Regions from separate parts of the Pseudomonas sp. F1_0610 genome, predicted to be linked through region 1. Evidence: predicted binding sites of a transcription regulator. Region 1 holds the regulator's gene; the other holds the start of a gene.
What was found. Region 1 encodes LexA, which represses DNA repair genes until DNA is damaged. Its sites were predicted from a motif close to CTGTNTNNNNANACAG; they were not measured.

Region 1 (10,368 bases):
GATAAAGCACCAACGCGCTCACCATAGTATGAAAAAGACTTAGAAAATGAGCTAGAAACAAAAATGCGTAAGCCTGATTCAGCAAATAAGCGAACAGGGGCAGCATCTTCATCAGGGCCTTGGGCAAAACCTTGATAGGCTATGTCCATAAAAGGAATAAGTTTACGTGTTTGGCAAATATCTAATACAGTTTGCCAATCGTTAAGCGTTAAATCTGCTCCAGTAGGGTTATGGCAGCACGCATGCAGCACAACAATAGTGCCTTCTGGAAGTGCTTTTAGATCAGCGAAAAAACCTTCACGATCAACATTATGCGTATTTTCGTTGTAATAACGGTATTCAACCACTTCAAACCCAGCATTGGTAAATAATGCGCGGTGGTTTTCCCAGCTAGGGCTGCTAATAGCTACTTTAGCATTAGGTGTTAGTTGCTTTAAAAAATCAGCCCCTGTTTTTAAACCGCCAGTGCCACCAACAGCTTGCGTGGTGACTATGCGTTTATCCGTAATTAATTGGCTATTGTTACCAAATAGTAACTTTTGCACAGCGCTGTCATAGGTGTTAATACCATCAATAGGTAAGTAACCGCGTGGGCTATTAGTTTCAGCTAAAGCTTTTTCAGCGGTGGCTACAGCACGAAGTACAGGAATACGACCTTCTTCGTTGTAATACACACCAACGCCTAAGTTTACTTTATTCGCACGCGAATCAGCGTTATAGGCTTCGTTTAAACCCAAAATTGGGTCGCGGGGCGCCATTTCGACGGCAGAGAACAGACTCATGTTCGGCAGCTCGACAGTTTAATTAATAGGGAACAACGCGTCGCAGAATAGGTTAGGACGCAGAACGTTTCTAAGAGTATTATAGTCACGCATATTTAGCGAGTACGAGTTGCATTTTTTCGAGATTTAGTGGTGCAGGAGTTGGCATGTCGCAGTTTAAACTGGTAACTAACTATACCCCAGCCGGTGATCAGCCTGAGGCCATTCGGCAAATGGTCATGGGTATTGAAGCAGGGCTAGCTCATCAAACATTGTTGGGTGTTACAGGTTCAGGTAAAACATTTAGCATCGCGAATGTGATCCAGCAAGTACAACGGCCAACGCTAGTTTTGGCACCCAATAAAACCTTAGCAGCACAGCTCTATGGCGAGTTTAAAAGTTTTTTCCCTGAAAATGCTGTTGAGTACTTTGTTTCTTACTATGATTACTATCAACCAGAAGCCTATGTAGCCGCCTCAGATACCTTTATTGAGAAAGATGCCTCAGTCAATGATCATATTGAGCAAATGCGTTTATCCGCTACTAAGGCACTGTTAGAGCGGCCTGATACTATTATTGTCGCTACAGTATCTTGCATTTATGGTTTAGGTAGCCCAGAAACCTATTTGAAAATGATGCTGCATCTAGACCGTGGTGATCGTATGGATCAGCGTGAACTCTTGCGGCGTTTAGCTGAATTACAATATACCCGTAATGAAATAGATTTTTCACGAGCTACTTTTCGCGTGCGTGGTGATGTGGTTGATATCTTTCCAGCTGAGTCTGAGCTAGAAGCTGTGCGCGTGGAATTGTTTGATGACGAAATTGAAAGTATCAGTGCTTTTGATCCGCTCACAGGAGAGGTTTTTCGCAAATTACCACGCTTTACGTTCTACCCTAAAACACACTATGTCACGCCACGAGAACAATTATTAGCTGCCGTTGATGGTATACGTGAAGAACTGGCTGAGCGCCTCTGCTATTTGCGTGAGAACGATCAGCTAGTAGAAGCGCAGCGCTTGGAGCAGCGTACGCAGTTTGACATGGAAATGATGTTAGAGCTGGGTTATTGCAGTGGTATTGAAAATTACTCAAGGTATTTATCAGGGCAGCCAGCAGGTGCGCCACCGCCAACCTTATATAACTATCTGCCAGATAATGCATTATTAGTGATAGATGAGTCGCATGTTAGTGTGCCGCAAGTAGGCGCTATGTATAAAGGCGACCGCTCACGCAAAGAAAACTTAGTCAAATATGGCTTTCGTTTACCCTCTGCTTTAGATAATCGACCACTGCGTTTTGAGGAGTGGGAAGCGATTAGCCCGCAAACTATTTTTGTCTCAGCCACCCCAGGCCCCTATGAGGCTGAGCATGCAGGGCAAGTAGTCGAGCAGGTAGTACGTCCAACAGGATTAATTGACCCAGAAATAGAAATTCGTCCAGCGTCTACTCAGGTGGATGACTTGTTATCACAAATTCACCAACGTGTAGCTGTAAATGAACGCATTTTAGTTACTACGTTAACTAAGCGTATGGCTGAGGATTTAACCGATTACCTAAGTAGTCATGAGGTGCGAGTGCGCTACTTACACTCTGATATTGATACAGTAGAACGGGTAGAAATTATTCGGGATTTACGCATGGGAGTCTTTGATGTGTTAGTGGGCATCAACTTATTGCGAGAAGGCTTGGATATGCCAGAGGTCTCTTTGGTTGCTATATTAGATGCAGACAAAGAAGGCTTTTTACGTTCAGAGCGCTCATTAATTCAAACCATAGGACGGGCGGCTCGTAACCTAAATGGTAAGGCTATTTTGTATGCTGACCATATAACAGGCTCTATGCAACGGGCAATAGATGAAACGGATCGCCGTAGAACGAAACAAATTAACTTTAACCAAACACATGGCATAGTACCTAAAGGCGTAGTCAAAGATATACGTGACATTATGGAGGGTGCTGTTGTTCCTGGGGCGCGTAATCAACGTAGAAAACTAGCCAAAGTAGCCGAAGATGCAGGTGATTATGCCGCCTTGCAAACACCAGCTCAGGTTGAGAAACGGATTAAACAGCTTGAAGAGCAGATGTTTAAAGCTGCTCGTGATCTTGAGTTTGAACAAGCTGCTTTATGGCGTGATGAAATTAGTAAGCTGCGTGATGTACTACTTACGCTTTAATTGAGAGGTTTGCGCCTTGATCGGCCAAGAATTAACAAAACCACCCCACTTAAGGTAATAGCACAGGCTAATAAAGCGCTGGTGTTTAATTGCTCGTCAAGCACCAGCCAGCCTAATAATAAGGCCACCATAGGGTTTACAAATGCAAAGGTGGACACTGTGCTTAAGCGAACATTGCGTAATAACCAATAATACGCAGGAAACACACCTAAACTAACAGGCAATACTAAATAGACCATCCACCACCAACTTTGAGCAGAAAGTGCTTGCCAGCTGAATTTTTCCCAGTCGTTATGTAAGCTACTTAAAATAGCGAGAGCACAGGAACCTACTAGCATCTGCAAGGCCATTCCTAGCCAATTAGAACGAAAGGGCGGCCGTTTTCCTAGTAACCAACCTCCCATTGCCCATAGCAAAGTGCAGCCTAGTACTAACCCCATGGCAAACCATTGCTGCCAGCCTGTAGTCTCACCAAAAGTGTTGCCGACCAGTAAGCTAATACCTAGCATGGCAATGAGTAAGCCAATTAAGGTTTTAACTGGTGGGCGATCACCTAAGCACCATTCTAGTAGAACGCTCCACAGTGGCAGCGCTGTACATAACATGGCAACCATGCCTGTTGCAATAAATTGGTTGGCATAAATGAGCGCACCTTGGCCAACGGCAATGAGCATTAATCCACCAATTAATGCACTAATGATGTCACTTTTTTGCAAACGAAATTGCCCGCGAACAATCACCCAAATTAAGGCAAGGCTACCCGCTAACCCAAAACGGATACAGCCAATGACAAAAGACGGGATTTCTTCCAATAAAAAGTGGTTGGCAAGGTAAGTTGTACCCCAGCCCAAATAAACAGCAGCAAAAGAGATAATAATAAGTGCTGTAGGACTAGGTTTATATAGGTTCATAGCAATACTTTAGGTAAAGCCATAGTTTACTGCTTTGTAAGTTTTTTGCTACTAATACTAGCTTAAGGCTTTAACAGTAAAGAGCTACAAGCTGTTTAAACCAAGTCGCTTTGATCTGTCTGAGCACTTTGTGAAGGTTTTAGAACAAAAGACAGCAAAGCAGTGAAAGTTTGCGACCCTAAGCTAGCAAAGGTAAAACTTGAATTTAGCTGCTGCTACAAGTGATTTTTATAATCTTATACATTTGGTTCTTGCAATCTTACTTACTCAGCTTAAAGGAAATCATCTGTTTGGATGCGGAGTGGCTTGGCTCCTTTAACCAGCATGTAGAAGCAAGTTGTCATCTAAGTATGACTGCCATTGATTTATAGTGATTAAAACTTCTCGTTAAAAAAACATAAGGGTTAGATTGGAGAGCTTGCTAGATAACGAATTTCTTTAGCTGCAATGCGCTGAAAGAATTAAGTTCTATACAAAATCACAGCAGCTTGTTTTGAGCAGGGTATTCTTTGTTGATACTCAAGAGTGTAACAAAATCTATGGGGCAATCTAGTTTTCAATTAAAGTATAAAAGCCTTAAGCCTTTGTTAATGTAAAAAGTCATTAGGTTTAACAAGTCTATATGAGGAAACTAGCAGTGAGGCGCAAGGCTTTGTTAAGATAACACTTTATTTTCGTTTTATTGAGAACTTTCATGGCCACGGTTCGTACACGCATTGCTCCTTCTCCTACTGGTGATCCACACGTAGGCACTGCTTATATTGCTTTATTTAACCTATGCTTTGCGCGTCAGCATGGCGGTGAATTTATTTTACGTATTGAAGATACTGATCAAGTACGCTCAACGCGTGAATCGGAAGAACAAATTTATCAAGCGCTGCGTTGGTTAGGTATTGAATGGAATGAAGGTCCTGATATAGGTGGTCCGCATGGCCCGTATAGACAGAGTGAGCGCGCGCCTATTTATAAAAAATATGCCCAAGAATTAGTAGATAAAGGGCATGCTTTTCCATGTTTTTGCTCATCTGAACGCCTTGATGCTGTACGTGCTGAGCAAATGGCCAATAAGGAAACGCCTCGTTATGATGGACATTGCATGCATATTGAAGCTGGTGAAGCGCAACGGCGAGTAGCGGCGGGTGAATCTCATGTAATACGTATGAAAGTCCCCACTGAAGGCGTCTGTGTCGTAAAAGACATGTTGCGCGGCGAAGTTGAAATTGGCTGGGATCGTATGGATATGCAGGTACTAATGAAAGCTGACGGCCTGCCCACCTACTTCCTAGCCAATGTGGTGGATGACCATTTAATGGGAATTACCCATGTGTTACGAGGCGAAGAGTGGCTACCCTCAGCACCAAAACTCATTAAGCTTTATGAGTATTTTGGCTGGGAGCAACCAGAGCTTTGTTATATGCCATTATTGCGCAACCCCGATAAGAGCAAACTTTCTAAGCGTAAAAATCCTACGTGTATTACCTTCTATCGTGATATGGGGTATTTGCCAGAAGCCTTATTGAACTACTTAGGACGCATGGGCTGGTCAATGCCAGATGAGCGTGAAAAATTTTCATTAGATGAAATGATTGAGCACTTTGATATTAATCGTGTTTCATTAGGCGGCCCTATTTTTGATTTGGAAAAACTATCTTGGCTAAACGGACAATGGGTACGTGATTTAAGTGTAGAAGACTTTGCTAAAGAGGTTCAGAAATGGGCGTTCAATACTGAACATTTGATGAAAATTGCGCCTCATGTTCAAGGTCGAGTTGAAAACTTTAGCCAAATTGCACCTTTAGCGGGATTTTTCTTTAGCGGTCAAGTACAAACCAGCAAAGAACAGTATGCACATAAGAAACTAGACGAAGCACAAGTACGCCAAACAATGCAATTTGTGCTTTGGAAACTGGAAGCCTTGCGCCAATGGAATAAAGACGCCATTACAGAATGTATTAATCTTGTTGGTGCTGCACTTGAATTGAAACTCCGTGACATTATGCCTTTAATGTTTGTCGCTATCAGTGGGCAAGCCAGCTCGGTTTCTGTATTGGATGCTATGGAAATTTTAGGGCCTGATATTACACGCTTTCGTTTGCGTCAGGCTTTAGAGGTTCTAGGCGGCGTTTCTAAAAAAGAAACTAAAGAGTGGGAAAAACAATATAGCCAAACATTAGGCTAATAAAAAAACCGCACAATGCTTTGCAGCACTGTGCGGTAATCAATCTAAGTAGGGTGCTTAGATTGAGAAGGGATGCTTAATATTTAGGCTTTGCGATTCGCCTAAGCGAGCTGCTCGAATAAGCTTGCGTTGGGCGCTAGGTACTAAAGGGTTTAGCCAGCTAATAACAGTATGGCTTTTGCCTAAACGCAATGCCTCACAGGCTAATTCTTGACTACTTTGTAAGCCGCTTGGGCGTAGAATTAATATCCGCTCACGGTTTAACCCTGCATCGCGTAACCACTGCTGGGTTAGTGCAGCGGGTGGGGAAATAAATGTTAGCCAACGCTCACCTTGTTCTTCACTTAGTGCGCGCAACATAGGCGCTAATAAGTGCAAACACTGATGTTCACTGCCCTGTAAACTGATTTCACTAAAAAAATCTGAGGCATTAGTAGCTGTTTCAGGAGAAGCTTTACGTACAACAGAAACCGCAGGCGATACAGATGTATTAAAAGAAGCAAATAACGGTAACTGAGCATGTTGGGTTGCTGTTTGAAATTGCATAGCTGTTCTCCTTATCGGCGAATAACGCCCACGCTTAAGCCTTCAATGACAAATTCTTGAGAAGTTAAATCAACTTTAATAGGCGCAAACTCTTCGTTTTCAGCTAAAAGCCATACGGTATTACCTTCACGTTTAAAGCGCTTTACCGTAACTTCGTCATCTATGCGGGCTACGATGACTTGGCCGTTACGTGCTTCTCTAGTGGTATGTACAGCGAGTAAATCGCCATCAAAAATACCGATGTTTTTCATACTCATACCACGTACTTGTAGCAAATAGTCAGCTTGAGGATGAAAAAAATCAGGGTTAATCTTGCACGTACTTTCAATGTGTTGTTCCGCAAGGATAGGGCTACCAGCGGCTACACGGCCAATAATAGGAAGCTCATTATCATTACTGGCTAAAGATGTTACAGGCTCATCGTCGAACGGTTCAGTAATACGAATACCACGTGAAGCACCAGGGGTCATTTCTATAGCGCCTTTGCGTGCCAATGCTTTTAAATGATCCTCTGCGGCATTAGGAGAGCGAAAGCCAAGTTCTTTGGAGATTTCAGCACGAGTTGGAGGAAAACCATTGGTTTCAATCCAGTCCTTTAGGAAATTTAAAATTTCCGTTTGGCGTTTAGTCAGTTTGATCATGGCAGTACTCTGTATTTTTAATCATTGACTGTGATTATATACAGTAAATAGCAAATGGCAAGTACTGAGTGTAAATCAGGATGAAAGGTAGCCTAAAGTTTTTGCAGGTAAGCCATAACGTCGGGTGCTCCAGCTTCAAGTAAGCTTTCAGCCAATAAATTGGAGTGGCTATGGTTACGTGGCAACAGAAGCCATTCAATATACGGATAGGGAGCGCGGCTAATAGCTAGGCGGGCATATGGCAGTTCACATTTGATTAAAAACGACATAAAAGCAGGATGACTCCAGGTCTCATGTGGCATTGAAATAATGTGATAACTTGCTTTTAGCTGGGATAGTGCAATGGCGTTAATGCTATGTTTTTGAATAATAACAGGCACTGCGGTGTCAAGCTTACGTAAACGAGCATAATTTTGTGCGCAAACAAAATGGGCCAAACTAGCATTGGGGCGTGCATTCCAAAAATAGCTGTCATTTAGCCAGCCAACTTGCTCAACAGTAATAGGTGTATATTTATCAACAAAGCATAATTTTAAAGCAGCTTCAAAATCCTTGTAGCTTAAAATGCGTGCATCACGACAGTAAAAGCTTTTAGAAAAGGTTTGAAGACTATTGGCCAGTTCAGGTATCACTGGAGGGCAATTAATGCCATCAAAATCAGCAATAGAAAACACAGGATTTTCTACTGTAGTGGTAGTCACAATATGCTTTAAATAATTGTAAGCCTGCTCTTTATCTTGCTGTACAGGACCTGATAAGCCATTACTAGGCAATTGGATTAGACGTTGAATAGCAATGCACCTAGGTAGAAAAATATCAAACTTAGGAGCAAAAAGTGGGGCATAGGGGAGATCAACAGCCTCTTCAAGCTGTTTATAAAAACTGGCTGACTGACCACGCCGCGTCAATTTTGTTGTTAGACGTAGTATTGATTGCAACATAGTACTGCCTATTCCTCCATCAATTTTTTGCATAGTTCCATTGTGCAGTGTAAGTTTAACTGTTTTACTCAGTACAAATCTGAGCTCGCTCACGAAATATATAAAAAAGCCACGCTAAAATTAGGCTTATTTTGTAAAAAATGCGAAGTAGCCAAAGATTTTAGTATACTTATCCTTCTTTCTTATATTCACCATTGATGCCTCTTGCCATGTATAGCTTTGCGCGAAATTTATTATTCAAGTTTTCCCCTGAAACATCTCATGAGTTATCACTAGACTTAATTGGAGCCGCTGGGCGACTAGGTATTGTCCCTCTTTTATCAAAGAAAGTTCCCGCTTGTCCTGTAAATGTGATGGGGATACAGTTTCCCAACCCTGTAGGCCTTGCCGCTGGACTTGATAAAAATGGCGAAGCAATTGATGGTCTGTCACAAATGGGCTTTGGGTTTATTGAAATAGGCACAGTTACACCACGGGCACAACCAGGTAATCCTAAACCTAGACTATTTAGATTGCCACAAGCGCAAGCCATTATTAATCGCATGGGCTTTAATAATAAAGGTGTGGACTATTTGTTGCAGCGTGTACAGGCAGCAAAGTACCGTGGTGTATTAGGAATTAATATTGGCAAAAATTTTAGTACCCCCGTAGAACGGGCTGCTGAAGACTATTTGTATTGCTTGGAAAAAGTCTATGGTTATGCCAGCTATGTCACTGTAAATGTTAGCTCACCTAACACCCCAGGTTTACGTTCCTTGCAATTTGGCGACGTATTACGTCAACTCCTTGAAACCCTACACGACAAGCAAACCTATCTTACTTCGTTGTATGGGCGTCACGTGCCTATTGCGATAAAAATTGCCCCTGATATGACCGACGAGGAAATTCAACAGGTTGCACAGATTTTGCTAGAGACAGGTATGGATGCTGTCATTGCTACTAATACAACGGTTGAGCGTATTGGTGTGGAAGGTATGGCGTATGCCAATGAAACAGGTGGCTTGTCTGGCGCTCCTGTACGGCATAAAAGCACGCATGTTGTTAGTGTCCTAGCAGAGAATTTGAAGGGGAAACTGCCAATTATTGCGGTAGGGGGAATAACTGAAGGGCAGCATGCTGCTGAAAAAATTGCAGCTGGAGCGAGTTTAGTGCAAATTTATTCAGGCTTTATTTACCAAGGGCCTGACTTAATTCGCCAATCTGTAGATGCGATTGCAAAGCAGCCAGCTCGAAAATTTTAAGTCATAGAAAGGCAGCTAATTTAGCTGCCTTTTAGCGGCTGTCAACCTACAGCATTGAGCTCATTAAAACGATGCAGGCCAGCTGTGCCCGTCAGCCCATCCCATTGATCACTACGTCCTTCACGCCAGCCATTAAGCCAAGCCTGTCGAGCAGAAGTTGTATTGAATGGACAGCAATCCTTGGATTTTCCAGTTAAACCGTTTTGGTAGCCGCGAATAAATGCGCGAGTCAGGGGGTTTCTTTTCAATCGTCTCATAAAGCGGTTGCCTCACAGATATCTCTAGTGGGTTATTGGGATATTGCTTTATTGATTTAATTAAACAGATAGAGGGTTAATAGGATTAGGTTGCACATGCAACACTACTCTTGTAATAGGTATGACATGAAATAGAAACTGCCAAAAAGTTATAAATAAATATTTTTTTATGCATATTTGGCTAAGTTACTGTTTTTTATCTGCTTGAAATAGGTGCAACATAAGCTTTTCTCTATTTTAAATGTTACTTTTGTTAACTGATTTGTAATCTAACAGCAGATAAGGCTATTTTTTACTCAACTACAGATAAAAATAAAGTAAAAGATTAAGTCCAAAGTCTAGCGCTTTTGGCTGGGCGCTTTATACTGCGTGGAAATTTTTAAAGGCGGTATTGCTATGTCTCAATTGTATGAACTTTCTTTAACTTGCCCTAAAAGCCTAGAAGGGTTACTGGTTGAAGAAGCCACCGAGCTAGGCTTGCAAGCGGCACGCGAGCGAGTGGCCGTAGTACAAGGGCAAGGTACATTAGAAACAGCATACCGCTTATGCCTCTGGTCGCGCTTAGCTAATCGCGTACTATTAGTTATTCATAAATTTGATGCAAAAACCGCAGATGAGCTGTATCAACGTATCTATGAAATGGATTGGGCCGATCATTTAACCAACCAAAGCACCATGGCTATTGAGTTCTCAGGCAAGGGGGCAGGCATTGAT
Region 2 (10,368 bases), on a different contig from region 1:
TTTGCTCGATGGCGCTGATTTTCAGCTAGTACAGCAGCAAGGGCAGTGGCAGTTATTAGGGGTTAGTGCTCCAGAAGAAAGTACCAATGGCACAATAGATATACAAAAGCTGCTTAATTATTTGCAGAGTATCAAACAGCTTTACCTCGTTAATAGCCGAGCTGTAATGATGGCTGAAGATGCTCTGCCTTTATCCCTTACCTATATCAACCTTTCTTTAGATAACTCGGCCTTTAAGCAGCAGCTAAAAGGGCGCGTGAATTTTGCTGATGGAGAAAAGCTACAGTTGTCTCTTACGGGACAGCTAGATACAGAAAATTGGCGTAACAGTCGTTTTTCATCGTATGCCAGCCTGCCTAAAAGCCAATGGAGTCGTTTTATATCGCCAGCGCAGTTACAGGCTATTGGCATAGAGTCTGTGCATGCAGGTGTTGAGGTATGGTATGAACAAGCTGGTCAGAATCAGGGTAAGGGTGCCATTAAGTTTAATGCAGATAATATTGTGCTCAATAATACAGGTCGTTCAGTAGAGCTTAGCCACGTAAATCTCACTGGTTTTTATCGTGACAAAGAACAGTTGCGCACACTACATATCAGCCCTTTAGATTTTCAATTAGATGGCCAAAAATTAGCTGAGCCTCTCAATTTTTTGCTGAGTTATCAGCCTAAAACAGCCACATCTGAGCATGGCTTGCAGCTTATAAGCCAGCATTTGGTGGTTGATGATCTTTCGTACATGTTACAAAAACTCGCACCTTTGCCGGAAAAAGGACGAGACGTTATTGCTATTTTAGATGCAAAAGGCGTTATTAAAGACGCTAAGGCCACATGGTATTTTGATCGTGAAGGCAAAGAGCGCTTGCGCTATTTTATTCGACCCGTACAGTTAAATTATCAAGCATGGCAAGGTTCCCCTGCCTTAACTGGAATAAATGGCACTATTGAAGGTGATTTACTCAGTGGTGAACTAAATGCACAAGCTGAACAACCAGTAAGTTTGCATTTAGATCAGCTGTTTCCTAAACCTTGGGTGTACGACAAAGGCAATGTGCAGTTTAAATGGGATGTAACAGACGAAGGGGTACATCTGCAAGCGCCTGTGATTGATATGCAAGGGGCTATTGGACAACTACAAGGCAACTTAGACATCAAGCTCTATCATGCGCCAGATGTAAAAGACACCATGGACTTAACCATTAATATCTATAATGGTGATGCAGCCTACACTGAAAACTACCTACCTACCCGAGCACCGCATTTTAACAAAGACACGGCAAACTGGCTGACCAATGCAATTAAAGAAGGTTTCGTACGTCAAGGGTATTATAAATATAAAGGTCATTTGGTACCTGAAGAAAACGATCCTTCTGGTAGCTATCTATTCTTTGATGTTAGCAATGCTGTGATGGATTATCAGCCAGGTTGGCCCACTATTAGTGAAGCACAAGCGCAAGTGTATATTTCTCCTGGACAAGTGCGTGTTGAACATATTAACGGCAAAATTTTAGACACCCAAGTGAGTGATGCGCATGTTCAAGTAAGCTTTGCCGATTCGCTCAGCCAGCTAACAGTCTATGCGCCTATGCTGTCTAATGTGAATGATATCTTAACTATATTACGTAGTGCACCATTGCCCGTTAACCAAGAGCATTTTAAAGATTGGGATGGGGCTGGTATCGTACCAGCTCAGCTTGATTTAAAAATGCCATTAGATGATCCAGATAAAATTAAAGTAAAAGTAGCCTTTCAGCCGCGCTTAATTAGTCTACAAATGCAAGCTTATGACCTGTCATTGAGCCAGCTAAGAGGTGATTTTATTTTTGATAGTGATAAAGGCATTGCTGGTAAAAACGTACAGGGCCGTTTTTTGCATAATGATTTTACAGGACAGGTTCTAGCTACTGGCAAAAATGGCAAGCTGGCATCCAGTATCCAAGTGACTGGTGTTATGCCGGTAAATAGCTTGCAAACTTGGCTTGGAGTGAAACAGCCACTACCTGTTAAGGGGAAAATTCCTTACCAACTGCGCTTAAACTTAGATGCTAATCGCGTACAGTTGCAATTAAACTCATCATTACAAGGTATGGCTAGTGAGCTGCCCCTGCCTTTTGCCAAAACCGCGCGGGAAGTAGCGCCGTTAGCTTTAACTTTTGACTTAGGAAACCCTAGCAAAACACTAAAAGTAAACTACAAAGATCAGCTATTGAATGGTTATTTCGTAGCGCCTAATGGCGATTGGGCGCAGTTACAAGGCAATGTGCGTCTGGCTGACGGTATCGCCCAGCGGCCAACACGTGCTGGTATTTACGCTGTAGGTAAGATGACGGATTTTGATTTAGGCGCTTGGCAAGAGGTTTTAGAGCAACTACAAACAGATGACCTTAGCCAAACCAGCCTATTAAAAGAATTAGATGTAGTTATTGCCAAGCTAAAGGCCTTCGATCGTACCTTTACTGATATTTTTGTACAGGCTACAGCGCAACCTAAAGGCTTTAATATTGCTCTAAAATCACTGGATGTGGTGGGTGATGTAAAAATTAGGCAAAAATCACCTATTGATATAAAACTAGCGAGTTATCATGTAAGTAAAGATCCAGCAAGAGTCACAAATGATCCTTTAATAAACACTGACCCAAAAACTATACCAGCCTTTAATCTGGCGATTGATAAATTATATTTAGCAGATAACAGTATAATTAGCGATATTTCACTCAAGGCAAGGCCAACTAAAACAGGTATTAAAGTTACAGACCTAGCTGTCAATTTAAAGGGCTTATTATTATCAGGAGCCATTACTTGGGATGGTAGGGCTAAAAAAGCAAAAACACAGTTCTCAGGAACCCTGTCAGGCGCTAATGTGGGAGATATCCTCAAACGTTGGGGTTATGTTGACTCCTTAACCAGTGAAGGTTTTAGTGTAGCTATTACAGGTAATTGGCCAGGCTCCCCTCAAGACTTCGCATTAGAAAATTTTTCAGGTGTGGTCGATGCAAAGTTTAGCAATGGCATATTAAAGCGTGTTGAAGGTAGCGCCCAAGCGTTGCGTATTTTTGGTTTATTAAACTTTGATTCTATAGGGCGGCGTTTACGGCTAGATTTTCGTGATATTTTCGGTAAAGGCCTAGCATATGATAAAGCCAAGTTATCCTTACAGGCGCAGTATGGCGTTTATACGACACGCCAAGCTACACATATTAGTGGCCCCTCTAGCGACTTAACCTTGGCTGGCAGCATTAATTTACATACACAGCAGATAAATGGGCGGCTAGGTGTGACCTTGCCGGTATCTAACAACCTATCTATTGCCGCTATCATTGCCGGCGCTCCGGCTGTAGGGGGCGCTATTTTTGTGGTAGACAAGCTCATAGGCGATAAACTAGGTCGTGTAGCTACTGTTAATTACAGCATTAAAGGTAATTGGGATAATCCAGATATTAAGCCCGAGTTATTGGAAAAAGAGAAAAAATAGAGCAATGCAAGTCAAACAAGTCCTACCAGAGCAAGCGCCTATTGAGTTGTTGCTTATCGCAGACCCTAATTTAGAGAAGGTACAAGGCTATTTAGCGAAAAGTCTTTGCTGGGTAGTTGAGGAAAACCAGCAATGTTTAGGTGTAGCTGCAGCCTTACCTATTGCTGAGCATACCTATGAATTAATGAATATTGCGATCGCGGAAAACCAGCAACAAAAAGGCATAGGTGCTTTATTGCTAAAAGCTGTTATTGCGGATATTAAAGCGTTAGGAGCAACTGAGCTTGAGCTAGGTACAGGTACTTTTGGCCATCAACTAAGCTTTTATCAGCGCCATGGTTTTCGCGTTGATAGAATAGAAAAGAACTTTTTTCTAGATAACTATCCAGAGCCTATTTGGGAAAATGGAATTCAGCACCAAGATATGTTGCGCTTGGTGCTTCGTTTTAATTAGTTGCGCTGTAATAACTGCTTAGCATGTGCCAAAGACTCATCTGTTAACTCAATGCCACCAAGCATACGCGCTATTTCTTCTACGCGTTGCTCGTCAGTAAGCTGGCTAACAGCAGTACTGGTAGAGTTTTTCTCTCTTTTCTTATGTACAAATAAGTGCTGATGACCTTGAGCGGCAACTTGAGGTAGATGGGTTACAGTTAATACTTGCCCGCGCTCCCCTAATTGGCGTAATAGTTGGCCAACAATTTCAGCCGTAGGGCCACCAATACCCACATCCACCTCATCAAATACAAGGCTGGGAATCCGTGAGGTTTGAGCTGTAATAACTTGAATCGCTAAACTGATACGGGATAACTCACCACCAGAAGCTACTTTAGCTAATGCACGTAAAGGCTGCCCAGGGTTGGCACTTACTTGAAACTCAATACTTTCTAAGCCATTAGGATCTAACTGGATAGTTTTTGTGCGATTTAGCTCAATAGTAAAACGCCCTCCTGGCATACCCAGTTTTTGCATTTGCTGTTGCACTGCGTCAGAGAGTTTTTTGGCAGCTTGACCGCGTTTTTGACTCAGTTTTTCAGCTTGTTTCTGATAGTTTTTAGCCAGCTCCTCTACCTGTATGTTGAGCTGTTCTTGTTGGCTGTCGTCAGCATTCAAGGCTTCTAATTGAGTAAACAAGTCCTGTTGGAGTTGGTTTAATTCATGCGGCTGCACGCGATGCTTACGTGCTAAGCTATAAATAGCATCTAAGCGTGCCTCTATCCACTGTTGGCGTTCAGGATCGGCATCAAAGTGATCACAAAAGCGATTTAGCTCGCCAACAGCCTCCTCAACTTGAATTTGTGCACTGGCGATTAGGTTGGTTGCCTCAGTTAAAGCTTGGGGGGCGCCTTGCATGGAGGATAAACGATGCAAGCAGGTATTTAGAATGCTTAATACATTGGCGCTATCATTCTCACTACAGAGCTCAATCACTTGACGGCAGTTTTGCAGTAAACCAACAGCGTTGGTCAGGGTACGATGCTCGTTTTCTAGCTCGTCTAACTCATTCTCGCCTAGGCTAAGTTGATCAAGTTCCTCTAGCTGATAGCTGAGTAACTGGTGTTGTGCGCGTTGTTGTTCATTGCTTTGTGTAAGTTGCTCTAATTTACCTTTGCAACTGCGCCATTGATTGGCCAGTTGAGCTACTTCACTGGCTAGTTGGCTGGTGGTGGCGAACTCATCAAGTAAACGGCGATGGGTTTCTGGTTTGAGCAGTGAGTGGTGCTCATGCTGGCTATGAATATCAATTAAGTGTTCACCTAAGGCTTTAAGGTCGCCTAAGGTACAGCTGCTACCATTAATATATGCGCGGGAACGGCCTTCCGGGGTAATAACACGACGTAGAATGCACGACTCTTCTGCAGCTAAATCGCGTTCTGCCAGCCATGCTTTAGCTTCTGGAATATCTTTTAAGTCAAAGGTAGCACTAATTTCGGCTTTATCTGCATTGGGTCTGACTATTCCAGCCTCTGCTCTATCACCTAATGCCAAACCGAGAGCATCGAGCATAATAGATTTACCCGCACCTGTTTCGCCCGTAATGGTGCTCATGCCTGAGGAAAGCTCTAATTCTAAATGATCAACGATAGCGTAGTTAGTGATGGTCAGTTGTACCAGCATAGCCGTTCTCCAAATTAATGGCTGTTCATTTATACAGTTAAAATATAGGTTTTGGCAATAGTTTCTCTTGGCTTTATGTAAAAAATAAAAATAGTCCACATTTTTGATGTTGTCTCTTGAAGCTAGGCTAGCTCATCCCCATATAACCAGCCAAGTGCCAAAAGACGTTGCACATAGGAGCACACATGACTAACGAAACAAATCACGAAGAAAACCTAGTTGAGCCAGAAAGTTCAGCACAGCAAGCTGACGTAGAAGAGCTAGAGCAAGCACCAACTGAAGACTTAGCAGAGCGTGTAGCTCAGTTAGAAGGTGAGTTGGCCGATAGTAAATTACGCGCTGCAGCGGAAATTCAAAATATTCGCCGTCGCGCTGATCAAGATGTAGAAAAAGCACATAAGTTTGCGCTAGAAAAGTTCGCTAATGATTTACTAGCAGTGGTTGATGCACTTGAGCGTGGCTTGGCTATGACGAATGCTGAAGATGAAGCCAATAAAGCGGTGCGTGAAGGTATGGAGCAAACATTAAAGCTCTTTTTAGACACCTTAAAGCGCCACAATATTGAACAAATTAACCCATTAGGTGAGCCATTCAATCCAGAGCAGCATAATGCTGTTTCTATTCAACCAAGTGCAGATATGGAACCTAATAGCGTGTTACAGGTTTTCCAGCCAGGTTATTTAATTAATGGGCGAGTTATGCGTCCAGCGATGGTTGTCGTAAGCCAAGCAGTTTAATAGAGCAATTAGCAGTAGGGCTTGAAATATAAAAACCAGCCCATATTTATTAAAGCAAGATTAAATGGCGCAGCATAAAAGAAATTTAGGCTGTGTACTTCAAAGAGTTTCGGAGAGTTAATCATGGGAAAAATTATTGGTATTGACCTAGGTACAACTAACTCTTGTGTATCCGTGCTTGAAAACGGTGTTACAAAAGTTATTGAAAACGCAGAAGGTGCGCGTACTACTCCATCTATTGTTGCTTATGCCAACGATGGTGAAGTGCTTGTCGGTCAGTCTGCAAAACGTCAGGCAGTAACTAATCCAAAAAATACGCTATTTGCGGTTAAGCGTTTGATTGGTCGTCGTTTTGACGAAGAGGTTGTGCAAAAAGATATTAAGTTAGTGCCTTTTACCATCACTAAAGCTGACAATGGCGATGCTTGGGTTGAAGTGAAAGGTGACAAATTAGCACCACCACAAATTTCAGCTGAAGTGCTGAAAAAAATGAAAAAAACAGCAGAAGATTACCTAGGCGAAAAAGTAACTGAAGCTGTTATTACAGTACCAGCTTACTTTAATGATAGTCAGCGCCAAGCGACTAAAGATGCCGGTCGTATTGCTGGTCTTGATGTTAAACGTATTATTAACGAACCAACTGCAGCAGCCTTAGCTTACGGCTTAGACAAATCCAAAGGTGACCACACCATTGCAGTGTATGACTTAGGTGGCGGTACTTTTGACGTTTCTATCATTGAAATTGCTGATATTGATGGTGTTCAACAGTTTGAAGTATTAGCCACCAATGGGGATACTTTCCTAGGTGGTGAAGACTTTGACTTGCGCTTAATCGACTATTTAGCCGATGAGTTCAAAAAAGAAAATGGTGTTGACCTTAAAGGCGACCCATTAGCAATGCAACGTCTAAAAGAAGCAGCTGAAAAAGCGAAAATCGAACTTTCTTCAGCACAGCAAACAGATGTTAACTTGCCTTACATTACGGCCGATGCAACTGGCCCTAAACACTTAAACGTGATTATCTCGCGTGCCAAACTAGAGTCATTAGTTGAAGACCTTGTACAGCGCACTTTAGAGCCAATCCGTACCTCATTAAAAGATTCAGGCTTAGATGCTAAAGCTATTGATGAAGTGATTTTAGTGGGTGGTCAAACACGTATGCCGCTGGTGCAAAAAACTGTAACTGAGTTTTTTGGTAAAGAGCCACGTAAAGACGTAAACCCAGATGAAGCTGTTGCTATGGGTGCGGCAATTCAAGGTGGCGTATTGGCAGGTGATACAAAAGACGTTCTGTTGTTAGACGTTACACCACTGTCGCTAGGTATTGAAACCATGGGCGGTGTAATGACAGTACTAATTGAGAAAAACAGCACTATTCCAACGAAGAAGTCGCAAACTTTCTCAACAGCAGATGACAACCAAAATGCAGTGACTATTCATGTGCTACAAGGCGAGCGCAAGCAAGCTGCACAGAACAAGTCTTTGGGGCAATTCAATCTATCAGACATTCCGCCAGCACCACGTGGCGTGCCACAAATTGAAGTAACTTTTGACATTGATGCGAACGGTATTTTAAACGTATCAGCAAAAGACAAAGCAACAAACAAAGAGCAGTCTATCGTCATTAAAGCAAACTCAGGCTTAAGTGACGAAGAAGTTGATCAAATGATTCGCGATGCAGAAGCTAATGCTGAAGAAGATCGCAAGTTTGAAGAGCTAGCAGCAGCACGTAACCAAGGTGATCAATTAGTGCATGCAACGCGCAAAATGATAACCGAGGCAGGCGATAAAGCTACTGATGAAGAAAAAGCGAAAATCGAAGAAGCGGTTAAAGCGCTTGAAGATGCAGTAAAGGGCGATGACAAAGCAGAGATTGAAGCTAAGGTTCAAGCCTTATCAGAAGCTAGTGCACCATTAGCACAAAAAATGTACGCTGAAGCGCAACCGCAAGAAGGTGGCGAACAAGCTCAAGGAAGCAAAGCAGCTGATGACGATGTAGTTGATGCTGAGTTTGAAGAAGTAAAAGACAAAGATAACAAGTAAGCCTGCGCTGAAGTTATCTTGCTAGTCAACTACGGCTGTCTAGCAACTCAACGCGGGGGCATTGCTCCCGCGTTGTCGCGTTTAGATAGTTAAGTCATCCGGAGTAAAAGTTATGGCAAAACGTGATTATTATGAAGTGCTCGGCGTTGAGCGCGGTGCGACTGAGGCTGAACTGAAAAAAGCCTATCGCCGTTTAGCAACCAAGTACCATCCTGACCGCAATCCGGATAACAAAGAAGCAGAAGAAAAATTCAAAGAAGCTAATGAGGCTTATGAGATTTTATCTGATGCAGATAAACGCGCGGCCTATGATCGTTATGGGCATGCTGGGGTTGATCCAAATATGGGGGGTGGCGCTGGTGCAGGTGGATTTGCTGGTGGCAACTTCTCAGATATTTTTGGTGATGTCTTTAGTGATTTCTTTGGCGGCGGTGGGCGCTCGTCACGTAATGGTCCGCAGCGTGGTAGCGACTTACGTTACAATATTGAGTTAACGCTGGAAGAAGCAGTACGCGGTACTACGCAAACTATTAAAATTCCAGTGGCAGTAGTTTGTAAAAGCTGTGATGGTTCAGGGGCTAAAAAAGGTACCTCACCAACCACTTGTGCAACCTGTAATGGTGTAGGTCAAGTGCGTATGCAGCAAGGTTTCTTTGCTGTTCAGCAGGAATGCCCACGCTGTCATGGTACGGGGCAGATGATTACAGATCCTTGTAATAGTTGTCATGGCCATGGTCATGTGGAAGAAAATAAAACCTTGTCTGTGAAAATTCCAGCTGGGGTCGATAATGGCGATCGAATTCGCTTGGCAGGAGAGGGTGAAGCAGGCGCCAAAGGCGGTCCAGCGGGGGATCTTTATGTTGTTGTGCATGTGAAACGACATGAGATTTTTGAGCGTGATGGAAGCAACCTGCATTGTGAAGTTCCTATTAACTTTGCTGACGCTGCTTTAGGTGGTGAAATTGAAGTGCCCACCTTAGATGGTCGAGTAAAGCTAAAAATTCCAGAAGGCACACAAACAGGAAAAATGTTCCGCCTGCGTGGTAAAGGCGTTAAACCTGTGCGTAGTAGTACGGTAGGTGACTTGCTTTGCCGTGCGGTAATTGAAACACCAGTAAAACTGGATAAGCGTCAACGGGAATTGTTAGAAGAATTTCGCTCCACCTTAAAAGGCAATAATGGTAATTCACCACGTGCGTCTGGCTGGTTTGAAGGTATGAAGCGTTTTTTTAACGACCTGTAATTAGACTTTGCCTTTAGATTCTTGCTGAAATTGCAAAAAATATAGCTGCAAATAGCGAGCATTAGGGTTTAGCTAAAAAGAAAAAAGCCAGTTTGTGATTTAATATGCAAACTGGCTTTTTATTTTGGTAGTCTTAGCGCCTTGCAAAAATAATCACAGGTGTAGCAAATGTCACGTATCGCAGTGATGGGCGCCGCTGGGCGCATGGGGAAAACGCTTATTGAAGCAGTGTGTCAAACAGAAACAGGTGAATTGACCGCAGCAATTGATCGACCAGATAGTAGTTTAATTGGTGCCGATGCCGGTGAACTAACAGGTTTAGGTAAGATTAGCGTACCATTAGTAGCTGATCTGCGTGATGTTTTAAATGATTTTGATGTACTCATCGACTTCACTCATCCTAGCGTCACTTTAAAAAACCTTGAAATTTGCCGCCAAGCTAAAAAAGCGATGGTTATTGGCACCACAGGTTTTAGCCTACAAGAACGTGAACTCATTGTTCAGGCCGGTAAGGAAATTCCTATTGTATTTGCTGCTAATTTTAGTGTAGGTGTAAACCTTTGTTTAAATCTGCTAGATACTGCTGCCCGTGTATTAGGCAATGATGTAGATATTGAGATTCTTGAAGCACATCATCGTCATAAAGTAGATGCGCCTTCTGGCACTGCCTTACGTATGGGTGAAGTTGTGGCTAATGCGCTGGGCCGTGATTTAGAGCAGGTGGCAGTTTATGGGCGAGAAGGTCAAACGGGGGCGCG

Region 2: the regulator LexA is predicted to act here: its motif matches at 5,609-5,624, upstream of recN (DNA repair protein RecN).

Annotation. Positions count from the first base shown of each region.
Region 1 covers NZ_JAZDRH010000014.1:34,662-45,029, forward strand. Annotated here, with positions in the region: gene VQ643_RS09270 (amino acid aminotransferase) at 1-782, opposite strand, end outside; gene uvrB (excinuclease ABC subunit UvrB) at 929-2,938, shown strand; gene VQ643_RS09280 (DMT family transporter) at 2,935-3,849, opposite strand; gene gltX (glutamate--tRNA ligase) at 4,544-6,028, shown strand; gene sulA (SOS-induced cell division inhibitor SulA) at 6,086-6,574, opposite strand; gene lexA (transcriptional repressor LexA) at 6,586-7,215, opposite strand; gene VQ643_RS09300 (DUF6685 family protein) at 7,308-8,156, opposite strand; gene VQ643_RS09305 (quinone-dependent dihydroorotate dehydrogenase) at 8,366-9,397, shown strand; gene rmf (ribosome modulation factor) at 9,439-9,654, opposite strand; gene rlmKL (bifunctional 23S rRNA (guanine(2069)-N(7))-methyltransferase RlmK/23S rRNA (guanine(2445)-N(2))-methyltransferase RlmL) at 10,051-10,368, shown strand, end outside.
Region 2 covers NZ_JAZDRH010000004.1:23,272-33,639, reverse strand. Annotated here, with positions in the region: gene VQ643_RS03465 (YhdP family protein) at 1-3,469, shown strand, start outside; gene VQ643_RS03460 (GNAT family N-acetyltransferase) at 3,474-3,923, shown strand; gene recN (DNA repair protein RecN) at 3,920-5,587, opposite strand; gene grpE (nucleotide exchange factor GrpE) at 5,773-6,324, shown strand; gene dnaK (molecular chaperone DnaK) at 6,448-8,367, shown strand; gene dnaJ (molecular chaperone DnaJ) at 8,480-9,610, shown strand; gene dapB (4-hydroxy-tetrahydrodipicolinate reductase) at 9,779-10,368, shown strand, end outside.